Regions from separate parts of the Citrobacter sp. U14242 genome, predicted to be linked through region 3. Evidence: predicted binding sites of a transcription regulator. Region 3 holds the regulator's gene; each other region holds the start of a gene.
The links. Region 3 encodes LexA, which represses DNA repair genes until DNA is damaged. Its sites were predicted from a motif close to TNCTGTATGTACATACAGNA; they were not measured.
Positions count from the first base shown of each region.

Region 1 (4,241 bases), on a different contig from region 3:
AAGAGGTTTACCGTCAGCAGAATACGCGTAGCGGTGCAGTGAGTATTTTCCGGCGTAAAGAGATTCATCAGGAGGGAAAAGTATGAATGCTATCTGGGGAGCAGAGCTTAACTATGCGCCAGACTACTGGCCGCTGTGGCTCATTTATGCAGGCGTAGTCATTCTGTTGATGATTGCCGGTCTGGTGGTTCATGCGCTGCTGCGTCGAATGCTGGCACCCAAAACGGCAGCCGGAGAAGAGCACCGTGACTATCTCTACTCATTGGCTGTCCGCCGTTGGCACTGGGGAAATGCGCTGCTTTTTATCCTGCTTCTGCTCAGCGGTTTGTTCGGCCATTTTTCTATCGGACCGGTAGCTCTGATGGTGCAGGTGCACACCTGGTGTGGATTCGCATTACTGGCTTTCTGGCTTGGCTTTGTCATGATCAATGCCACCAGCGGCAACGGTTGTCACTATCGTGTGCAATTCAGCGGGTTGATAACGCGCTGCCTGCTGCAAACACGTTTTTATCTGTATGGGATAATGAAAGGTGAGGCACATCCGTTTGCGGCAACAGCGGAGAATAAATTTAACCCCCTGCAACAGTTAGCCTATCTGGCCATCATGTATGCGTTGGTTCCGCTGTTAATCATTACCGGGTTGCTCTGTCTTTACCCGCAGATTATAGGGGCCGGGCCGGTGGTACTGGTGCTGCATATGGTGTTGGCGATTGTTGGCATTTTGTTCATTTGTGCACATATTTACCTGTGCACATTGGGTGACACGCCGGGGCAAATCTTTCGCAGCATGATTGACGGCTATCACCGTCATCGCAGCCATCATGCAGAAACAGCATCACATAAAGGCTAATCCTGCGGGTATTTTGCAGGGGAAGCCCGTCTGACATTCTTTCTTTATCAGCAAGAAAATGTGCCTTATGTCACATTTTCTTGCAATTTATCCATGTTTGTTCGACAGAACTTCCGTAAAAAGAACGGCTATTTCTTCTGGTTATGAGGACATGCTGTTGAAACGCCGTTTGTTTATTGCCGCTTCGCTATTCGCGATAAGTTTTTCGTCCGCTTATGCGACTGATGTCGCCAGTTTTGCCCCCCGGCCTCCCGCCATCAATGCTGGCGCGTGGGTGCTTATGGATTACACCACGGGCCAAATCCTGACTGCCGGTAATGAACACCAGCAACGCAACCCCGCCAGCCTGACCAAGTTAATGACCGGCTATGTTGTCGATCGTGCGATTGATAGCCATCGCATTAGCCCAACGGATATCGTTACTGTCGGACGTGACGCATGGGCGAAAGATAATCCGGTGTTTGTAGGCTCATCATTAATGTTCCTGAAAGAAGGCGATCGCGTTTCAGTACGCGATTTAAGCCGCGGCTTAATTGTTGATTCCGGCAATGACGCATGCGTGGCGCTGGCTGATTACATCGCGGGTGGACAGCCACAGTTTGTCGCAATGATGAACAGTTACGTTGAGAAGCTGAAGCTTAAAGATACACATTTCGAAACGGTGCATGGGCTGGACGCGCCAGGCCAGCATAGCTCGGCCTACGATCTGGCTGTGTTGTCCCGGGCGATTATTCACGGGGAACCGGAGTTCTACCACATGTACAGTGAGAAGAGTCTTACCTGGAACGGTATCACGCAGCAAAACCGTAACGGACTGCTGTGGGATAAAACGATGAACATCGATGGCCTGAAGACCGGGCACACATCCGGGGCAGGATTCAACCTGATCGCCTCCGCAGTTGATGGACAGCGTCGCCTGATTGCTGTGGTCATGGGCGCCGACAGCGCGAAAGGGCGCGAGGATCAGGCACGCAAACTGCTGCAGTGGGGGCAACAAAATTTTGATACGGTGCAGGTTTTGCGTAGCGGTAAACAAGTCGGCGTCGAACGAATCTGGTATGGCGATAAAGAAAAAATTAGCCTCGGTACCGAGCAGGATTTCTGGATGGCACTGCCTAAGGCTGAAGTCCAGAATATCAAAGCAAAATATGTTCTTGATAAGAAAGAACTGGTAGCACCTATTGCCGCGCATCAACGCGTGGGGGAAATTGAACTCTATGACAGAGATAAACTGGTGGCTCATTGGCCTCTGGTCACCCTGGAATCGGTCAGTAAAGGCGGCGTATTTTCGCGTCTGAGCGATTACTTCCACCATAAGGTGTAATTTTCACCCATGCTACTGACTGGCAAGAGTGCGAAACTGCTCACATAATAATCACTATTTCCTTGTGGCCGCAATACGCAAAAATTACACTGTATATAAATACAGTGTAGTGAAGGAGGTTATATGGAGTACGAGATAAAGCAGGTCGATAAACGCAGGATTGCCGGTTTTCATATGGTTGGACCGTGGGAGCAAACGGTAAAGCAGGGGTTTGAGCAGTTAGTCATGTGGGTGGATGACAAGCAGATAGTGCCGCTGGAGTGGATCGCCGTTTATTACGATAACCCCGATGTTGTGCCTGCTGAAAAACTGCGCTGCGATACTGTGGTTTCCGTCGCAGAGCATTTTGAGATCCCAGAGAACAGCGAAGGTGTGATACTGACTGAACTGGCAGGTGGTGAGTATGCTATTGCTGTTGCACGTGTTGAAAATCATGACTTTGCGACGCCATGGTATCAATTTTTTAATCTTCTGCTGCAGGACGCAACATACCAGATAGCAGCCAAACCCTGTTTTGAGATTTATATGAATAATGGAATGGAAGACGGTTACTGGGACATCGAAATGTATGTGCCAGTACAGTCGAAGTAGCTGTTTTTTGTGTAAATTGGGATGAAAGTCCTGGTGATAACGATGATGTTTTCACTAAAAAAGCAGGTACAATTCTGTTCTTTGCTATTCCCTGACGGAGTGGATGAGTGCGTGCCGATAAGTCGCTGAGTCCTTTTGAAATTCGTTTGTATCGTCATTATCGCGTAGTGCACGGTATTCGCATTGCGCTGGCGTTTCTTCTTACTTTTCTGTTGGTTCGCCTGCTGGATATTCCTGAAGGTACGTGGCCTCTGATCACGCTGGTTGTGATTATGGGGCCCATTTCATTCTGGGGTAATGTCGTCCCAAGAGCGCTTGAACGCATTGGCGGGACGATTCTGGGCTCAGTCCTTGGGCTGGTTGCTCTGCGTCTCGAACTCCTGTCACTTCCGCTTATGCTGATATGGTGCGCAGCAGCGATGTTTCTCTGCGGCTGGCTGGCATTAGGTAAAAAACCCTATCAGGCGTTGCTGATTGGCATAACGCTTGCCGTCGTTGTCGGGGCTCCCGCGGGTGACATGAATACAGCGTTGTGGCGCGGTGGCGACGTCATTTTGGGATCGCTACTGGCGATGCTGTTTACCGGCATCTGGCCGCAGCGAGCATTTATTCACTGGCGTATTCAACTGGCACATTGTGTCGCGGGTTATAACCGGGTGTATCAGGCTGCATTGTCACCTAACTTGCTCGAACAGCCCCGACTGGAGAAGCATTTACAGCAACTACTGAGTGACGTTGTCAAAATGCGTGGACTCATTGTTCCCGCCAGTAAAGAGACCCACATCCAAAAATCAATCTTTGAAGCTATTCAGACGGTCAATCGCAACCTGGTGTGCATGCTTGAGCTGCAAATCAACGCGCTGTGGGCAACACGTACCAGTCACTTTGTGATGCTGAACGCGCATACCTTGCGTGAGACTCATCTCAGAACGCAACAGGCGCTACTGACGATCACTCATGCACTCTATGAAGGTAATCCACAGCCGATACTTGCCAATACGGAAAAACTCAACGACACCGTGGAGGAGTTGCGCCAACTCATTGCTGAGCATAAAGGCGATAATGTTGCTGAAACACCTATTCACGGCTATGTCTGGTTGAATATGGAGATGGCGCGACAACTGGAATTGCTCTCACATTTAATTTGTCGTGCGCTGCGCAAATAAAGAGCAGATCAGGGGATTGGCTCTACTGCTGCTTCGATTCAGCAAAGATTAAGGGTATGATATTGAAAAAGGCTAAAACCATTGGTAACTACAATGGCTTTACCCTCGATAATTCAGGTTTCAGCCATGCATTATCAATGCAGATGCAACTTGAAGTATGGCGGGCATGAAAGTAATGTTGACCCACTTTAGCCGTTGTTTTAACGAATCCGAATCTCACATTATCAGGGGTGTAAAAATGGAAACTACCAAGCCTTCTTTCCAGGACGTGCTGGAATTTGTTCGTCTGTTCCGTCGTAAAAACAAACTG
Region 1 covers NZ_JBKGLW010000010.1:60,141-64,381, reverse strand. Annotated here, with positions in the region: gene phsB (thiosulfate reductase electron transport protein PhsB) at 1-86, shown strand, start outside; gene phsC (thiosulfate reductase cytochrome B subunit) at 83-850, shown strand; gene dacD (serine-type D-Ala-D-Ala carboxypeptidase DacD) at 1,002-2,174, shown strand; gene sbmC (DNA gyrase inhibitor SbmC) at 2,298-2,765, shown strand; gene ACLJXE_RS17340 (FUSC family protein) at 2,873-3,931, shown strand; gene ACLJXE_RS17335 (DUF496 family protein) at 4,170-4,241, shown strand, end outside.
Region 1: a site for LexA is predicted at 2,262-2,281, ahead of sbmC (DNA gyrase inhibitor SbmC). Genes of this name have one in related genera too.

Region 2 (4,241 bases), on a different contig from region 3:
TGTCACAGGTGTTGCCAGTAACAGGGTTGGATTCGCCCATGCCACGTGCGGAGATTTTGTCAGATGGGATACCTTTAGAGATCAGGTAATCAACAACAGACTGAGCACGTTTCTCAGACAGACCCTGGTTGTAAGCGTCAGAACCGATGCGGTCAGTGAAGCCCAGAACAACGACGGAACCGTCTTTCGGATCCAGGTTGCTCAGCTGGCTGTACATCTGATCCAGAGCCTGCTGGCCTTCTGGTTTCAGAGTCGCTTTGTTGAAGTTGAACAGAACGTCAGACTTCAGAGTGAAGTGTTTGGTCTGTACTTCTGGAGCCGGAGCCGGAGCCGGAGCAACTACTGGAGCTGCTTCTTCCTGCTGGCCGAAACGGTAAGAAACACCAACGCTCAACAGACCGTTGTCTGGACGACCACCAACGGTGTTCGCGTCACCGATGTTGTTAGTCCACTGGTATTCCAGACGGGTAGCGATTTCAGGAGTAATTGCATACTCTACGCCACCAGCGAATACTGGGGATACACCAGTGTCGTGGTCTTTGAAGCCGTCGTTGTTTTTAGCATCTGCACGCCAAACCATACCACCCAGACGGGTATAAACGTCCAGATCGTCAGTGATTGGGTAACCCAGTTTAGCGGTCAGCTGAACGCCCTGAGCTTTGAATGCGCCATTTTCAGTGTTGCCTTTGTACGGCATACGACCTAACCAGTCGTAACCCATTTCAAAACCAACGTACGGGTTAACCTGGTAACCACCGAACGCACCAGCACCCAGTTGGCTTTCGTGGGTCGGTCCGTTGTTGTTGATCTGATTGTTGCCGATGTCATGGAACTGGGACCAACCCAGTTTAGCACCAGTATACCAGGTGTTATCTTTCGGAGCGGCCTGCGCCACGGTAGCGAAACCAGCCAGTGCCACTGCAATTGCGATAGCTGTCTTTTTCATTTTATGCGCCTCGTTATCATCCAAAATTCGCCATGAATATCTCCAGAGAGATAACACGGTTAAATCCTTCACCCGGGGACCAGTTCAATAGTTACTCTACCGATATCTGCGGCTTAAGCCGAGCACCCCTGGCGATGTAAAGTCTACAACGTACTCGAAAACTTACAAGTGTGAACTCCGTCAGGCATATGAAAAAAAAAGGCTTGTATACACAATATTTAACATTTATGGATGATTAATTGTACAGCTACTGTCGCGGAAACCGCTTCACACAGGCGTTCTCAAAGAAAATGTGTTAAAGCTCAAAGCCGAATTTTAGGGTGAAAAAAAATTCCAGGATAATTCCTAATTTTACTCAATGATACAAATTCGAGTGAATTTTTAGCCCGGAATGGTGTCTCCCCGCAAGTGTCTGAGCGCGTACAGGACGCATGATAAATCCCATTGCGTTTCCCTCATCTGCCGCTTTCACCAGTTCTGCATGTTCATCTTCTGTTAATTCTTCCGTCAGCCAGCCGATGACCACACTGTAATTCCCAGTGCGCAGCGCACGGACCATTGATTCCAGCGTATGGCAGGGAGAGAGTTGGCTGATTTGCATGACTTTCGTCAATGGGAGTCCGGCCGACTGCACCCACTCGCGGCTCAGTTTTTGTTGCGGCGTCAGCCAGAGCTGCCAGCGCGACTGCTGACCTAATTGCTGAAGCAGAGGAAGCAGCAGGAGTTGCGTCATCATGGGCTGGTCCTCGCGATAGACCACTTCACTGATAAGCCCAGCGGTAGTGTGTTCTGACGACACGCGCGCAACTTTGCTTGATGTGGAAGAGAACGACGAAGAACGATTTGCGTAGCCTGAAGTGTACATAATCAATCCAGCCCTGTGAGTTACTGTATGGATATACAGTAACCCTGCTGTCACCAAAGATCAACCTTATTTTCTGAAACAGGTTCGCAGTTTTTGGTTGTTGTTACGGTAAAAACAAAATTCATCTTGCCCCTTGCGAATAAGTTGCCTATTTTCGTCATTAACGGATCCGCTACTGCAAATCATTTTATTACGTTATGATTTAAAAGGACTTTTATGAAAAAACTTTCTTATGCAAGGATCTATAAATCACAAGAATATCTGGCGTCATTGGGGACGATTCGTTATCGATCGCTGTTTGGTGGTTATAGCCTGACAGTCGAGGACACGGTATTCGCTATGGTCGCCAATGGTGAGTTATATCTTCGGGCCTGTGAACAGAGCGCGCAGTACTGTGTAAAACAGCCCCCTGTCTGGCTGACATTTATAAAACGTGGACGTCCGGTGGTGCTCAATTATTATCAGGTGAACGATACGCTGTGGCAAAACCAGCAACAACTGGTGTCGCTATCACGGTATTCACTGGATGCGGCGTTAAAAGAAAAGCAAAGTCGTTTTGCACAGCATTGCCTGCGTGGACTGCCGAACATGACATTTCATCTGGAAACCCTGCTGAATGAAGCAGGTATAAAAGATGAAAGCACATTACGCATGTTGGGGGCAAAAATGTGCTGGTTGAAACTGCGACAGGTTAATCCCGCCCTGACGGTGAAAATACTCTATGCCCTTGAAGGCGCGATTGGGGGCATTCATGAGGCGGCGCTCCCGGCGATTCGTCGCCAGGAGCTTGTGGAGTGGGTGAGTTCTCTTACGCCTGAACCGGTATACTAGACGGCAATGCGGCAATTTGCTGCTGTAATCGTCTGATTTCTGGTAGTAGCGCTATCAACAGGCCAACTTGCTGTACGACCAGCGGTTCTTTGCTGTCCGGGCGTGGTTCAAGATGCTGAATCCGTTGCTTCAGTCCTTCAAGCGCCTGGTATACGCGCTGCTCGTCAGCGGGTTGATGATGAAGTGCATCATCAACATAGCAAACGGCATCGTCCAGTAATGCCAGAACGTCCGGGTTGGTTAACTGTTCACGGTGTGCGCCCAGCGCCGAGATATAACTGGTAAAGGTATGGTTGAGGCACAGCAAGCGGAATGCTGTTTCGCGCGTTTGGGCGGTGACATCCGGTTCACTCGACATATTCGACACCACGGATGCCAGCTCTGCGTCACGATTATGCGCATCGCGACGCGCAATACGGTATGCCAGACGATTGTCTCGCCCCTGATGATATTGTTCGAGAATGGCGTCAAGGTAACGACAGTTTGCATCGGTCGCCCGTTCAATCACTCGTGGCAGGTTGCGAAAGCGCCAGTCTGGCCAGATGAAACTGACGGCCGCCCATGCGATGGCACAACCGATCAGCGTATCGATGACGCGCGGTAGTGCGACTTCAAACCCTTCTCCAAGCAGGTTAAAGCACAGCAATACCAGCAATGTGATAAACATTGTGGCATGCGCGTACTGAACATTGCGGAAAGCGAAAAAGAGCACGCCGGTGATCACAAGCAGTATTAATTGCCCTTCCAGCGATGGGACGAACCACAGGATGGGCAATCCAATCGCTATCCCGACTAATGTGCCGATAATCCTCAACGCCAGACGATGGCGTGTGGCGTTGTAGTTGGGCTGGCAGACAAACAGGCTGGTCAGCAGGATCCAGTAGCCATGGTTCATACCCGTTATCTGGATAATGGCGTACCCGACGCAGAGCACCAGCGACATGCGAACCGCGTGGCGAAACAGCGCCGACTCCGGCGTAAAATTGCGACTCAGACGCAGCCAGATATCACTGAATCCATGCGGACTGTCATCGGCAAGCTGATTTTCTGACTCATTGCGTGAGAGTACCTGAGCCTGTTCAGACTCAATGGTGGCCAGTTGTGCATCGATAGCCCGCAGGTTTGACAGTAAGAATCCCAGCGTATTGAGCAGATCTGCAGGGGCACCGCTTGCACGCATGCGCTCAAGGGCGGCATCTATATGTGTAAAGACTCGCTCAAAGTGTGGATCGTGCTGGTAAGGGGTGCGTAGCAAAATGCAGCGAGACAGCTGCGTACAGGCTTGTCCCTGCATCGACATTAATCGCTGGAAACGAAACATTACATCGCTGTGACGGAAATGGTCGCGTAGCGTCTGGTACTGAATATGTGAGGAACTTGCGCGTTCGTGAATATCCTGCGCGACAAAATAGTAATGCAGTGTACGGCGGGTTCCTCGCTGTCCACGGTCACCGCGCAGACGGGTCAGTAATGATATTTTTGTTTGGTTCAACGTCGCCATCAGTTGCCCATTGGCCAGCGCTAAGTCATACAAGGGGGCCTGGCTTTCATCTTCGATGTCGGGATCAAAAAGGCGGGATTTCAGCTCCAGGTAGTGCG
Region 2 covers NZ_JBKGLW010000008.1:11,018-15,258, reverse strand. Annotated here, with positions in the region: gene ompA (porin OmpA) at 1-946, opposite strand, end outside; gene sulA (SOS-induced cell division inhibitor SulA) at 1,302-1,811, opposite strand; gene ACLJXE_RS14245 (TfoX/Sxy family DNA transformation protein) at 2,028-2,642, shown strand; gene yccS (YccS family putative transporter) at 2,620-4,241, opposite strand, start outside.
Region 2: a site for LexA is predicted at 1,833-1,852, ahead of sulA (SOS-induced cell division inhibitor SulA). Genes of this name have one in related genera too.

Region 3 (4,241 bases):
TGAACAGCTCGCCCAGGTATTCGCGGAATACGGTGGAATAGAGCTTATTGCCTTTAAACGTACGACGAATAAAGAATGCGCCCAGACGGCGGAAAATCGGACCAGCCGGCCAGAAGTTCAGGTTGATCCCTGCAGCGATGTGCGGTGGAACCAGCCCCTGATGGTACAGAACATACGACAGCAGCATGTAGTCCATATGGCTGCGGTGGCACGGCACATAGACGATTTCATGCCCGTCGTGCGCCAGTTGGCGTACGCGCTCGGCATTGTGAACGTTAATTCCCTGGTACAGTCGGTTCCAGGTAAAGCCCAGGATACGGTCTGTCAGGCGGATCATCTCATAGGAGAAATTCGCGGCAATCTCTTCCATCAATGCGATAGCGTTTTGCTGCGCTTTTTCATGGGAGATTTTTTTGCTGCGAGCTTCATCTTCCACCGCGCGCGCGATGGCTTTTGAGGCCAGCAGTTTATTAAACAGATCCTGGCGGGCAGGGAGGCGAGGGCCAACCGCGGCTAAGCGCTGGCGGGCAAAGTGCATACGCGCGACGCGTGCCAGTTTCTGTGCGATGGTTTTATCTGTGCCGTGTTCGTCTGCCATGCGGCGCAGGGAGACGGAAGGTGAGAAGCGGACAAAACTGTCGCGTCCCAGCCAGGAGACGGCAAAGAATTTCTGTACGCCATTCAGCATGCGAAGTGGCGGATTGACCTCGCCTTTCTCGCGCCCTGGCGCACGGCCAAACATCACCGATACCGGCACCATCTGCACATCCAAATCGGGGTTGCTGCGATGCAGATCGAGATAGTTATGGAACAGCTTGATGGACTCTTCTTTTGGCGTGTAATAGGTGAATACACGCGGGCCGCCGTGTATAAACACGTAGCGCGGCAGCAAAGTCCCGTCTATCTCCAGCGGTTCCAGGGGATCGGGGAGGTCGTGCACCAGACATTGGGCACGCAGTGTCAGCAAGTCAGCTTTTGAGTTGTACGGTAAGACGTACATAATGGGACGAGAGGTATCGAGTCCCAATTCCGGGGCGGGTTCCGCCGGGATAGACTTGCTTTTTACCAGGATGCTTAATGGTAAATTCAGTAATTTGTAGTAAATTCGTGGCCAGCCGGACATAAACGATGTAAAGCCTCTGGTTAATAATGCAAATGCGCTGCAAGGATATCAGAAAGTTTAGTGAATTTCTGTGGTATCCCGTCATACTTCGCGCAGCTTTGCTTATGCCCTGAAACAAACAGGGTAACGATACAATGATACTAACGCTAATAATGTAAAAAGGTTCTTTTGATGGCCAATAATACCACTGGATTCACTCGGATTATCAAAGCAGCAGGCTATTCCTGGAAAGGTTTCCGTGCCGCATGGATCAATGAGGCGGCATTCCGTCAGGAAAGCGTTGCCGTACTGTTGGGGGTAGCAATTGCCTGCTGGCTGGACGTTGACGCGATTACCCGCGTACTGCTGATTGGTTCGGTGATGCTGGTGATGATCGTTGAAATTCTGAACAGCGCCATTGAGGCGGTCGTCGACCGGATTGGTTCTGAGTATCATGAGCTTTCTGGCCGGGCGAAAGATATGGGATCGGCTGCGGTATTGCTTTCTATTTTTGTCGCGCTGATCACCTGGGGCATCCTGTTGTGGTCGCATTTGCGATAAAGATTCCACAACTTCATAAATCTCCTGTTTTTTGTGCAGTTTGCGGTTCCAAATTCGCCTTTAGCTGTATATACTCACAGCATAACTGTATATACACCCAGGGGGCGGAATGAAAGCGTTAACGGCCAGGCAGCAAGAGGTGTTTGATCTCATTAGAGATCACATCAGCCAGACAGGTATGCCACCGACGCGTGCGGAGATCGCGCAGCGTTTGGGGTTCCGTTCCCCAAACGCGGCTGAAGAACACCTGAAAGCGCTGGCACGTAAAGGTGTGCTGGAAATCGTTTCTGGCGCATCGCGTGGTATTCGCCTGCTGCAGGAAGAAGAGGAAGGTTTACCGCTTGTTGGTCGTGTCGCGGCCGGTGAGCCCCTTCTGGCACAGCAGCACATTGAAGGTCATTACCAGGTTGACCCATCACTGTTCAAACCGAACGCCGATTTTCTGCTGCGCGTCAGCGGCATGTCGATGAAAGATATCGGGATTATGGATGGCGATTTACTGGCTGTGCATAAAACGCAGGACGTGCGCAATGGCCAGGTTGTTGTTGCCCGTATTGATGATGAAGTCACGGTTAAGCGCCTGAAAAAGCAGGGCAATAAGGTTGAGCTTCTGCCAGAAAACAGCGAGTTCAAACCGATCATCGTTGACCTGCGTGAACAAAGCTTCACTATTGAAGGGTTGGCTGTCGGCGTGATTCGTAACGGTGAATGGCTGTAATGATCTGCTGATTTCCTGTAGGCCGGAAAAGGCGTTTATATCGCTCTCCGGCAAGTTGCCCGATGACGTTACGCTTGTCGGGCCTACAAAAACGCGTTAATTCCTTTTCAGGCTCCTTTCCATGCCTTTCTTTACCTCCTCTGATAAAGCACTTTGGCACCTTGCCTTACCGATGATTTTCTCCAACATCACTGTCCCACTGCTGGGGCTGGTGGATACGGCGGTGATTGGTCATCTGGATAGCCCGGTCTACCTTGGTGGCGTTGCCGTTGGCGCAACAGCGACCAGTTTTCTCTTTATGTTACTGCTGTTTTTACGCATGAGTACCACCGGTCTGACAGCTCAGGCGTTCGGCGCGAAAAATCCGCAGGCACTGGCACGAGCGCTGGTTCAGCCGCTGATGCTGGCGTTGGGTGCCGGATTGCTTATCGCACTGTTTCGTACACCGGTTATCAGCCTGGCGTTGCATATCGTGGGAGGTAGTGAAGCGGTGCTGGAGCAGGCCAGACGTTTCCTTGAAATCCGTTGGCTCAGCGCGCCCGCCTCACTGGCCAATCTGGTGCTGCTTGGCTGGCTGCTTGGCGTCCAGTATGCACGCGCGCCAGTGATCCTGCTGATTGTTGGCAATGTGCTTAACATCGCGCTCGATTTGTGGCTGGTGATGGGCCTGCATATGAACGTGCAGGGCGCGGCGTTGGCGACGGTGATTGCTGAATATGTCACGTTACTGATCGGCCTGATGATGGTACGCAACGTTCTGCATTTGCGTGGGGTTTCGCTGGCGATGTTGAAGCTTGCGTGGCGCGGCAACTTCCGCCGTTTACTGGCGCTTAACCGTGACATCATGCTGCGTTCGCTGCTGTTACAACTCTGCTTTGGTGCTATCACGGTACTCGGGGCTCGCCTCGGTAGCGATGTCATTGCTGTCAATGCCGTTCTGATGACCCTGCTGACGTTCACCGCTTACGCGCTGGATGGATTTGCCTATGCCGTGGAAGCACATTCTGGTCAGGCTTATGGCGCGCGGGATGGCAGCCAGTTGCTGGATGTCTGGCGGGCGGCTTGCCGGCAGTCGGGTATCGTGGCAATCCTGTTTTCCCTGGTCTATGCCCTGTTCGGCGAGCAGATCATTGCGCTATTGACCTCATTGCCGCAGATCCAACTTCTGGCCGATCGCTATCTCATCTGGCAGGTGATTTTACCGCTGGTGGGCGTCTGGTGTTATCTGCTGGACGGGATGTTTATTGGCGCAACGCGTGCCGCGGAAATGCGTAACAGCATGGCCGTTGCGGCCGCGGGTTTCGCGTTAACGCTACTGGCTTTACCGCTACTGGGAAACCACGGCTTGTGGCTGGCGTTAACCGTTTTTCTCGCGTTGCGAGGTCTTTCACTGGCCTTCATCTGGCGACGTCACTGGCGTAAGGGCACCTGGTTTGCCTGATGCCTATGGTTAAAAATTCTGAATAGTAAATAAAACCCAGAATCCCTGACTACACTTATTATCACGCCCGGCAAAAACAGCATGTATCCGGGCGCAGCACTCTCGCTATTCACAACCTAACGATGAGGACTTGATGATGAATAAAGACGAAGTCAGCGGTAACTGGAAACAGTTCAAAGGTAAAGTGAAAGAGCAATGGGGCAAACTGACCGATGATGATATGACGGTCATTGAAGGTAAACGCGACCAGTTGGTAGGTAAAGTCCAGGAACGATACGGGTACGCGAAAGATCAGGCGGAGAAAGAAGTTAAAGATTGGGAAAAACGCAACGATTACCGCTGGTAATTAACCCCTCCCTCCTGAGAGTACAAGGATGTACGCTCTTTTATTTACCGCCCTACTTTCTTCTTCACCTGAA
Region 3 covers NZ_JBKGLW010000013.1:86,141-90,381, reverse strand. Annotated here, with positions in the region: gene plsB (glycerol-3-phosphate 1-O-acyltransferase PlsB) at 1-1,123, opposite strand, end outside; gene ACLJXE_RS20320 (diacylglycerol kinase) at 1,295-1,663, shown strand; gene lexA (transcriptional repressor LexA) at 1,773-2,381, shown strand; gene dinF (MATE family efflux transporter DinF) at 2,503-3,822, shown strand; gene ACLJXE_RS20305 (CsbD family protein) at 3,959-4,168, shown strand; gene zur (zinc uptake transcriptional repressor Zur) at 4,213-4,241, opposite strand, start outside.